Regions from separate parts of the Streptomyces sp. NPDC058371 genome, predicted to be linked through region 1. Evidence: riboswitches for the same ligand, from Rfam matches in the RefSeq annotation. Region 1 holds a riboswitch; the other holds the start of a gene.
What was found. Region 1 has a riboswitch for cyclic di-AMP ahead of ACFWM2_RS23075 (NlpC/P60 family protein). Riboswitches for the same ligand answer to the same signal wherever they lie in the genome.
Positions count from the first base shown of each region.

Region 2: it holds a riboswitch for cyclic di-AMP, as region 1 does, so the genes downstream of both, ACFWM2_RS22020 (transglycosylase SLT domain-containing protein) here and ACFWM2_RS23075 (NlpC/P60 family protein) in region 1, are expected to answer to the same signal.

Region 1 is NZ_JBHXJC010000007.1:369,530-373,777, reverse strand. It holds gene pcrA (DNA helicase PcrA) at 1-1,584, opposite strand, end outside; cyclic di-AMP (ydaO/yuaA leader) riboswitch at 2,035-2,206, shown strand; gene ACFWM2_RS23075 (NlpC/P60 family protein) at 2,214-3,368, shown strand; gene ACFWM2_RS23070 (tellurite resistance/C4-dicarboxylate transporter family protein) at 3,723-4,248, shown strand, end outside.
Region 2 is NZ_JBHXJC010000007.1:146,888-151,135, forward strand. It holds gene ACFWM2_RS22015 (HAD family hydrolase) at 220-1,032, shown strand; gene ACFWM2_RS22020 (transglycosylase SLT domain-containing protein) at 1,136-1,873, opposite strand; cyclic di-AMP (ydaO/yuaA leader) riboswitch at 1,877-2,036, opposite strand; gene ACFWM2_RS22025 (hypothetical protein) at 2,307-2,630, opposite strand; gene ACFWM2_RS22030 (CocE/NonD family hydrolase) at 2,681-4,248, opposite strand, start outside.

The sequences.
Region 1 (4,248 bases):
GACCTTCTCGCGCTGCGAGAGCGCGTCGATCATGGCCTCGGCGCGGTCGCCGATGCCGCGCTTGGGCACGTTCAGGATGCGGCGCAGCGGGACCGTGTCCTCCGGGTTCGACAGCACGCGCAGATACGCGAGGACGTCCCGGACCTCCTTGCGCTCGTAGAAGCGGACGCCGCCGACGACCTTGTACGGCAGGCCGACGCGGATGAAGATCTCTTCGAAGACACGGGACTGGGCGTTCGTACGGTAGAAGACCGCTACGTCGCCGGCCTTGGCGTCGCCCGCGTCGGTGAGACGGTCTATTTCCTCGGCGACGAACTGCGCCTCGTCGTGCTCCGTGTCGGCGACGTAGCCAGTGATCCGCGCGCCCGCGCCCGCGTTGGTCCACAGGTTCTTGGGGCGGCGGCTCTCGTTGCGCTCGATGACCGCGTTCGCGGCGCTGAGGATCGTCTGCGTGGAGCGGTAGTTCTGCTCCAGGAGGATCGTCGTCGCGTCCGGGTAGTCCTCCTCGAACTGGAGGATGTTGCGGATGGTCGCGCCACGGAAGGCGTAGATCGACTGGTCGGCGTCACCCACCACGCACAGCTCGGCGGGTCCGAGGTCCTCCTCGCCGGGCGGCACGTCCTCGGGTCGCTCGCCACCCGAGGGGCCGACCAGCTCGCGGACCAGCGCGTACTGCGCGTGGTTCGTGTCCTGGTACTCGTCGACCAGTACGTGGCGGAAGCGGCGGCGGTAGTGCTCGGCGACGTCCGGGAAGGCGCGGAGCAGATTGACCGTCGTCATGATCAGGTCGTCGAAGTCGAGGGCGTTCGCCTCGCGCAGCCGGGACTGGTACATCGCGTACGCCTGGGCGAGCGTCTTCTCGAAGCCGTCCGCGGCCTGCGCCGCGAAGTCCTCCTCGTCGATCAGCTCGTTCTTCAGATTCGAGATCTTGGCGCTGAAGGACTTCGGCGGGAAGCGCTTGGGGTCGAGGTCCAGATCGCGGCAGACCAGGGCCATCAGGCGCTTGGAGTCGGCCGCGTCGTAGATCGAGAAGGAGGAGGTGAAGCCGAGCCTCTTGCTCTCGCGGCGCAGAATGCGGACGCAGGCGCTGTGGAAGGTCATCACCCACATCGCGTTCGCCCGCGGGCCGACGAGGTGCTCGACTCGCTCCTTCATCTCGCCCGCGGCCTTGTTCGTGAACGTGATCGCGAGGATCTGGCCGGGGTGGACATGGCGCTCGCCCAGCAGGTACGCGATCCGGTGCGTGAGCACGCGCGTCTTGCCGGAGCCGGCGCCGGCCACGATGAGCAGCGGGGAGCCGGCGTGCACCACGGCCGCGCGCTGGTTCTCGTTCAGCCCGTCCAGGAGCGTGGCCGGGTCGACCGGGGGGCGTGGGGCGCCGTCGCGGTAATACCCTCCCGCGCTCTCTGCTTCGCTCGATCGGGGGGACCCCCCTCGGCTCTGCGGCACGTCGAAACGGCCGCCGAACAGGTCGTCCGGAAGCGGCTCGGCCGTCCCGTCCTCGGGCGGCGGCGGGGGCTCTTCCTCGTGGGCCGCAGAGGGCTTGAGGTCCGCCAGGAAGCTGTCGTCAAAGAGGCTGCTCATCGCTCTCCGAGTCTAGGCCGCCCTACTGACAACCCGCGGCCACCCCGGAAATCCGGCCGGCTTTCCCGGAGCGGGGCGGGGTGGTGGGCAGCTCGGTTTCATCCCGGCCTCGTCCCGGCCTCGTCCCGGCGCGTCCGAGCCTCTTCCGAGGCCTCCCAGCCCACCCTTGCCATCCGTAACTTATCGACTCCGCACAGTAAGTGGAATCGAATGGTCGCCCACGCGAGGCCGAGCGGCGGTCGACCACCCGGCGGCGCACAGCAAGCGGAACCCCTCACCCCGGACAACTCGCCCCAGACCCCTCCGGATTGACCGGACCGTCCGGCGACCATGGCGAAGGTCACGAAAATGTATCGGGCATATCGCCCATCAACCTTCACAGAAGTCACACGAGTTGGCTAACGTGCCGGTCAGGCCGCCCGACCCTCACCGGCGAACATCGCCGGGCCGGCGCGGCCTCCGCTGAGTCCGGTGCGCCCCCGCGGCAGCCGGAGCCGGGGACCCAACGATCCCGGGGTGAATCGGTCCAACCGCCTTGTCGGGCAAGGACCGTAGGGCAACCCTTCCGAACCGTCCGCCCGAACCCGACAGCTAACTCGGTAAGCGGACGATGGAAGGAGTCGCCTCTCTTGGCGTCGCATCGCAAATGGCCTCCTACGGGTACGCGCGTAGCGGGCATACGGACCCCGGGCCTCGCCACGGCGGCCCTCACCTCCGTAGCCCTTCTCTCGCAGACGGCGAACGCCGCGCCGTCGGCCGACCCCAAGCCCAGCCTCGAAGAGGTCGAGAAGAAGGTCAACGACCTCTACCACCAGGCCGAGGCCGCCACCGAGAAGTACAACGGGGCCAAGGAGAAGACCTCCAGGCAGCGCAAGCGCGTCGACACCCTCCTGGACGACGTGGCCCAGCGCACCGAGAAGCTCAACTCCGCGCGGGATGAGCTGGGCACGTTCGCCGCGGCCCAGTACCGCACCGGGGCCGCCGCCCCCGACACCGCGAGTCTCCTGCTGGCCGACAACCCGCAGGACTACTTCGACCAGACCCAGCTGATGAGCCGGCTGACCAGCCGCCAGAAGCAGGCCGTCGACGACTACGCCACCGAGCAGGCCGCGACGACGAAGAAGCGCCAGGAGGCCTCCGAGAGCCTCCAGGCACTGTCCACGTCGCAGACCACGCTGAAGTCGACCAAGGCGCAGGTCCAGCAGAAGCTCGCCGACGCCCGCGAAATGCTGTCGAAGCTGACCGCCGAGGAGAAGACGCGGCTCGCGGCGATCGAGGAGAGGAAGCGGGCAGAGGCCAAGCGCAAGGCCGAGGAGCTGGCCCGCAAGCAGGCCGCCGAGCAGAAGCAGCGCCGGCAGGAGGCCACCCAGCAGGGCATCGGCTCGGCCGGCTCCGGGACCTCAGCCGACGACGCCGCCTACGCGACGAAGGCCAACAAGGCCATCGCCTTCGCCCGCGCCCAGGTCAGCAAGCCGTACGTCTGGGGCGCGACCGGCCCGGACTCGTACGACTGCTCCGGCCTCACCCTGGCCGCCTGGAGGGCCGCCGGCGTCACGCTCCCGCGCACCACCTGGGACCAGGTCAAGGCGGGCACCACGGTCCCCGTCTCCGACATCAGGCCCGGTGATCTCGTCTTCTTCTACGACGACATCAGCCACGTCGGCCTCTACATAGGCAACGGCATGATGATCCACGCCCCCAAGCCCGGCACGTACGTCCGCGAGGAGTCGATCTACTACGCGGGCGACACGATGCCGATCCACAGCGTGGTGCGGCCGGCGTGAGGCCGGGAAGCGTGAGGCCGTAAAGCGAGACGCCGTGAGGCCGGGAAGCGTGAGCCGTGAGGCCGGGAAGCGAGACGCCGTGAGGCCGTGACGCCCCAGGGGGCGCGTTTCTGACTGCACGCGCCGGCTTGAGCGGCCTGCACGCTGGGCGCGCGCACCTCGGGGGGTACGCAACCGGGGGGCGCGCGAGGCGAGAGAGCCGCGCGAGACCAGTCGACCGGGCGTGCGGGGAAGAGGGCGTGCGGGCGTGCGGGGAAGTAGGCACGCGGGCGTGCGGGCGGTTTTCGCGCTCCGCGCGCTCGCGCCCTGCGCGCCCCGCGTGCGCAAGACGCGCAGCTCCCTAGCATCGGCCGCATGCCAGGCGCCTCCCCGCTCCTCACCTGGTGGGCGCAGCGCCCGCCCGCCGCCGGTGCCGCCGTCATGGCGACCGGCATCCTCTCGATCGGGCTGCATCTCACCGGTTACGAGACCCTGTCCCGGATCGCTCTTGTCCTGGCCTGCGCGGCCTGGCTGGCGCTGGCCGCGGACTTCCTGGCACGGCTCGTACGGGAACGGGAGCGGTGGCTGGCGGAGGCGGGGACGCCGGCCGCGCTGACGGCCGTCGCGGCCACCACGGTGCTGGGGGCGCGTTTCTCGGCGCTCGGGTGGCAGGGCCTCGCCGAGGCACTGCTCGCGCTGGCTGCCGTGCTCTGGCCGGGGCTGCTCGCCTTGGTCGTACGGCACTGGGGGCCTCGTATGCCCGGAGCCGTGTTCCTCGGGTGTGTGGCCACGCAGGGGCTCGCCGTACTCGGGGCGGCGCTTGCGGTGGCCGTGGGGAGCGCGTGGCTCGCCCATGCAGCGCTCGTGCTGTTCTGGCTGGGGCTCGCGCTCTACGCGGCCG
Region 2 (4,248 bases), 220 kb from region 1:
GTCACGCGAAGGCGCGAGGGGGAGGAACAGCGCCCCGATGGCGGACGCGGGAACAAGCGCGCCCGGCGAAGACCTCGGCGCCGGTTCAAGTGCGCCCGACGGGGCATTTGTTGATCATTTTCGGTCCGCCGCGGCGAGGTACGGCGTGACGGACGGGATACCGGACGTCGTCCGGTTCACGCCGGGCCGTTGAGACGTTCGATCCGTATTCTTCGGATCATGGCCGCTCCGACTGCATATTCACTCATCGCCACTGACCTGGACGGAACGCTGCTGCGCGGCGACGACACCCTCTCCGGCCGGTCGCGGGCCGTGCTGATGAGAGTGGCCGCGGCGGGGGCGAGGCACCTGGTGGTGACGGGCCGCCCCACGCCGAGGGTGCGCCCGCTGCTCGACGAACTCGGCAGCGAGGGCCTCGCGGTGTGCGGCCAGGGCGCGCAGTTGTACGACGCCGGAGCCGGCCGTCTGCTCTGGTCGGTGACCCTGGACCGGGAACTGGCCGAGACCGCGCTCGGCAAGATCGAGGCGGAGGTCGGGCAGGTCTACGCGGCCGTGGACCAGGACGGGGTGGACGGGCTCACGCTCATCGAGCCCGGCTATCTGATGCCGCACCCCACGCTCCCCGCGGTGCGGGTGCGCCGGCGTGACGACCTCTGGGCCGAGCCGATCAGCAAGGTGCTGCTGCGCCATCCCACCCTGACCGACGACGAGTTGGCGTCCGCGGCCCGGATGACGGTCGGCTCGCTGGCGACCGTCACCATGTCGGGCCCCGGCACCGTCGAACTCCAGCCATGTGGCGTGACCAAGGCGACGGGTCTGGCCCTGGCCGCGGACCACCTGGGTCTGCCGCCGTCCGCGACCATCGCCTTCGGCGACATGCCCAACGACATCCCCATGTTCGACTGGGCCGCCCACGGCGTCGCCATGGCCAACGCCCATCCCGAACTCAGGGCCGTCGCCGACGAGATCACCCTGTCGAACGAGGAGGACGGCATCGCGGCGGTCCTGGAACGGCTGTTTCCCGCTCCGTAGGCCGCGAAGACGTCCTCCACAGGTCGCGAAGGCGTTCTCCCCTGGGCCGCGAAGACGTTATCGCCGGGTCGCGAAGACGTCCTCAGCAGGCCCCGAGGGCTGCTCAGTAGGCGCCGAAGACGTTGTCGATCGAGCCGTACTTGTCGGCGGCGTAGTTGCAGGCGGCCGTGATGTTCGCGACGGGGTCGTAGGGGTCCATCGACGTGCCGGCCACGTGGTAGGCGGCGAACGTCGGGGCGATGACCTGGAGGAGCCCCTTGGACGGCGTACCGGCCACGGCGTTGGAGTCCCAGTTGTTGATGGCCAGCGGGTTGCCCGACGACTCACGGATGACGTTGCGGTGGATACCGTCGTATGTGCCCGGAATGCCCTTTTGGGCCATGATGTCCAGGGCTTCCTTGATCCAGCCGTCCAGGTTGTTCGCGTACGACTTCGTGGAGGTCGCCGTCGTCTTGGCGGCCGTGGAGGACTTCTCGGCCGCCTTGGCGGTCTTGGTGCCCACGGTCAGCTTGAGGCCCGGGCGGATCGTCGACGGGTCGCTGCCGATGACCGCGCGGTTGGCGTCGTAGATCTTCTTCCAGTCGCCGCTCGTGGAGTGCTCGCGCGCGATCTTGGACAGGGTGTCGCCGGCGGCCACCTGGTAGGTGACCAGCTGGACCTGCGGCACCGAGGCCTTCGCGGCCTGGACGGCCTGCGTGGTGGCCTGGGCCGGCTGGGCGGCGTGGGCGCTTGCGGCTCCCACGATGGGGAGCGCGAGTGCGGCTCCGCCCGTTCCGGCGGCGACGAACCCGCGGGTGAGGGGGGAGGTTCTGGGACGACGGTGCTTGCCTCGTGCGGCCATGACGAATTTCCTCTCGGGCGCCTGCGAGGTGAGCTGTCGGGTTCGGGCTGGAGGTGCCCGGTCGCACGACGACATGCGACTTAACCCCGAGCCGTTCCGGTGTGACCGGACCGGCGACTTACCTGGGTCCCCCGCTCCTGCCGTGCGTGGGTGGATGGGTGTTCCGGGCGGCGGCAGGATTCGGCGTTCCGCTCGGATCGACGCGAACGTATGCGAGAGCACATGTCGGGAACAAGGCCGGATTTCCCGTTGCACCCCGCTTGGCCACGTCATGACGTCGGGGGAAATCGCCCGATTAGACCGGAACGCGAAACTCAACTTGCCTTTCGCAAAGGGGAAATCGCTCGGCGGGGCAGGGCGCTTGATCCATTTCGACGTGACTCATTTCACGCGACCAAGCGCAAACAAAGGGGCGATGCAGGCAACTCGGGCATTACTCCGCGACGGTCCAGGCGGCCGAGCCCCTCGCCGGAGCCGGCCGGACCTCCCACACGGAGAGGTCCGTGTCCGGGTCGTCGTCCGGCAGCCGCCCCGCGTTGGGCCTGAAGTACAGCCCGTAGCCCCAGTACTCCGGGAGCTCGTGGCAGATCAGGTCGGGATACGGCGCGAACTCCCGTTCCGCGTACGCCCCGTTGATGCGTGCCACGGCCTCCGCCCGCGAGATCCCGAAGCGCGTGACCATCTCCTGGGCCATCTCCCGGAAGTACGCGAGCATCCCCGCGTCCAGGCCCATCAGGAATTCCTCGGTCCGCGCCATGTCCCTCCGCGCCCCGTCCCCTCCGCGCCCCGTCCCCGCCGTGTCGGTGCCTACCCAGCCGTGCGCGGGATTCTCCTCTCCCACGTCCGGTGGAAGACCACCTCGTCCCGGTCCTTGCAGATCACCTCGTTCGAGGTGATGAAGTCCGTTGCGTCACAGGTGATTTCGGAGCGGGTCTCGACCCTCGCGTCCCATCCCGTCTCCGGGCGGTGGAGGCGGACGGTCCACTCCGAACGGGTACGGGCCGACAGGGGATCCGACTCGTCGATCGTGTAGGTCTCCAGGGCGTCCTCGGTGAACTCCAGGCCGTCGGGGTAGACGCGCGTGCCACCGTAGCGCGGGTCCACCTCGAGGCGCCGTTCGCCCTTCGCCACATCGCGGACGACCAGCCGCTCCGGGCGGGGTTCGTCCAGCGTCGCCGGAACGACGACGCCCAGCGGCGCGGACTCCTCGGGCTCCTCGAAGGTGATGGACGGGTCCGACTCCCTTGCCCGCACCGGCAGTTCGAGCAGACTGCCCTCCGGGTGCAGGGTGAAGCCGGCGTCCGAGCCGGGCTGCGGCCAGATCCACGGCCAGTACGCCGACGAGACGGCCAGCCGGATGCGGTGCCCCGCCGGGAAGGCGTGCCCGATGCCGTTCAGCTCGAAGGTCACGTCCTGGGTCTCGCCGGGCGGCCACTCCACCGCCCGGTCCCGGCCCTCGCGGGCGGAGAGGTTCAGCACGCCGCGCGTGACGAGCGTCGACGCCCCGTCCGGGAAGACGTCGCAGACCCGCGCGATCACCTGCCCCCGCGGCGCCGCGGAGGTCAGCCGCAGCCGGACCCGCGGCCGCCCCAGCACCCAGGTCTCCGCCGGCACCTCGAACTCGAAGCACGCCGACTTCGCGTCCTCCTCGCGCTGGTCCGGCGGCAGGTCGGCGTCGTTGCCGAAGGGGAAGAAGCGGCCGGCGTCCAGGCCGGTGTGCTGCGGCGAGCGCACCGGCACGGGCGCGCCCTCCAGCGCGTACGCGACCGGGGTCACCGCGGGGGAGGGCCACGCGTCGTCGCCCACCCAGCGGCCGGGCAGGGTCGGGTACACCGTGGCCGGCGGATGCGAGTCGCTGATGTACGAGCGCAGCAGCGGCTCGGCCATCACGCCGGCGCGGGCGGCCGGTGTCTCGCCTTCCGTGGTCACGCCGGTGCCGCCCGCACGGGCACCGTCTTCCGTGATCGCGTCGGCGCGGGCCGCACGGGTCCCGTCTCCCGTCGTCACACCATCGCGGGGCTCCCCGGTACCGACCCCGACCCCGGCCCCGCCGGCGTCGGTACCGGTGCCGGCGCCTGCCTGCCCCGTGTCCCCCGCCTCGGCGTCCGCGTCCCCGGTCGCCCCGTCCTCCGTCGCCCCGTCCTCCGTCGGCCCGGCTCCGCCCTCGGACCCCGGCTTCAGCCAGTGGTCCCACCAGCGCAGCGTCTCCTGGAGGAAACCGATCGCCGGGCCCGGCGGCAGCCCCCGGTCCGGGTACTGGTGGGACCAGGGGCCGATCAGTCCCCGTACCCGGTCGGACGGCAGGTGCTCCACCAGACGCAGGACCGTGTCCCGGTACGGGTCGTGCCAGCCGCCCACCGCGAGGACGGCCGCCC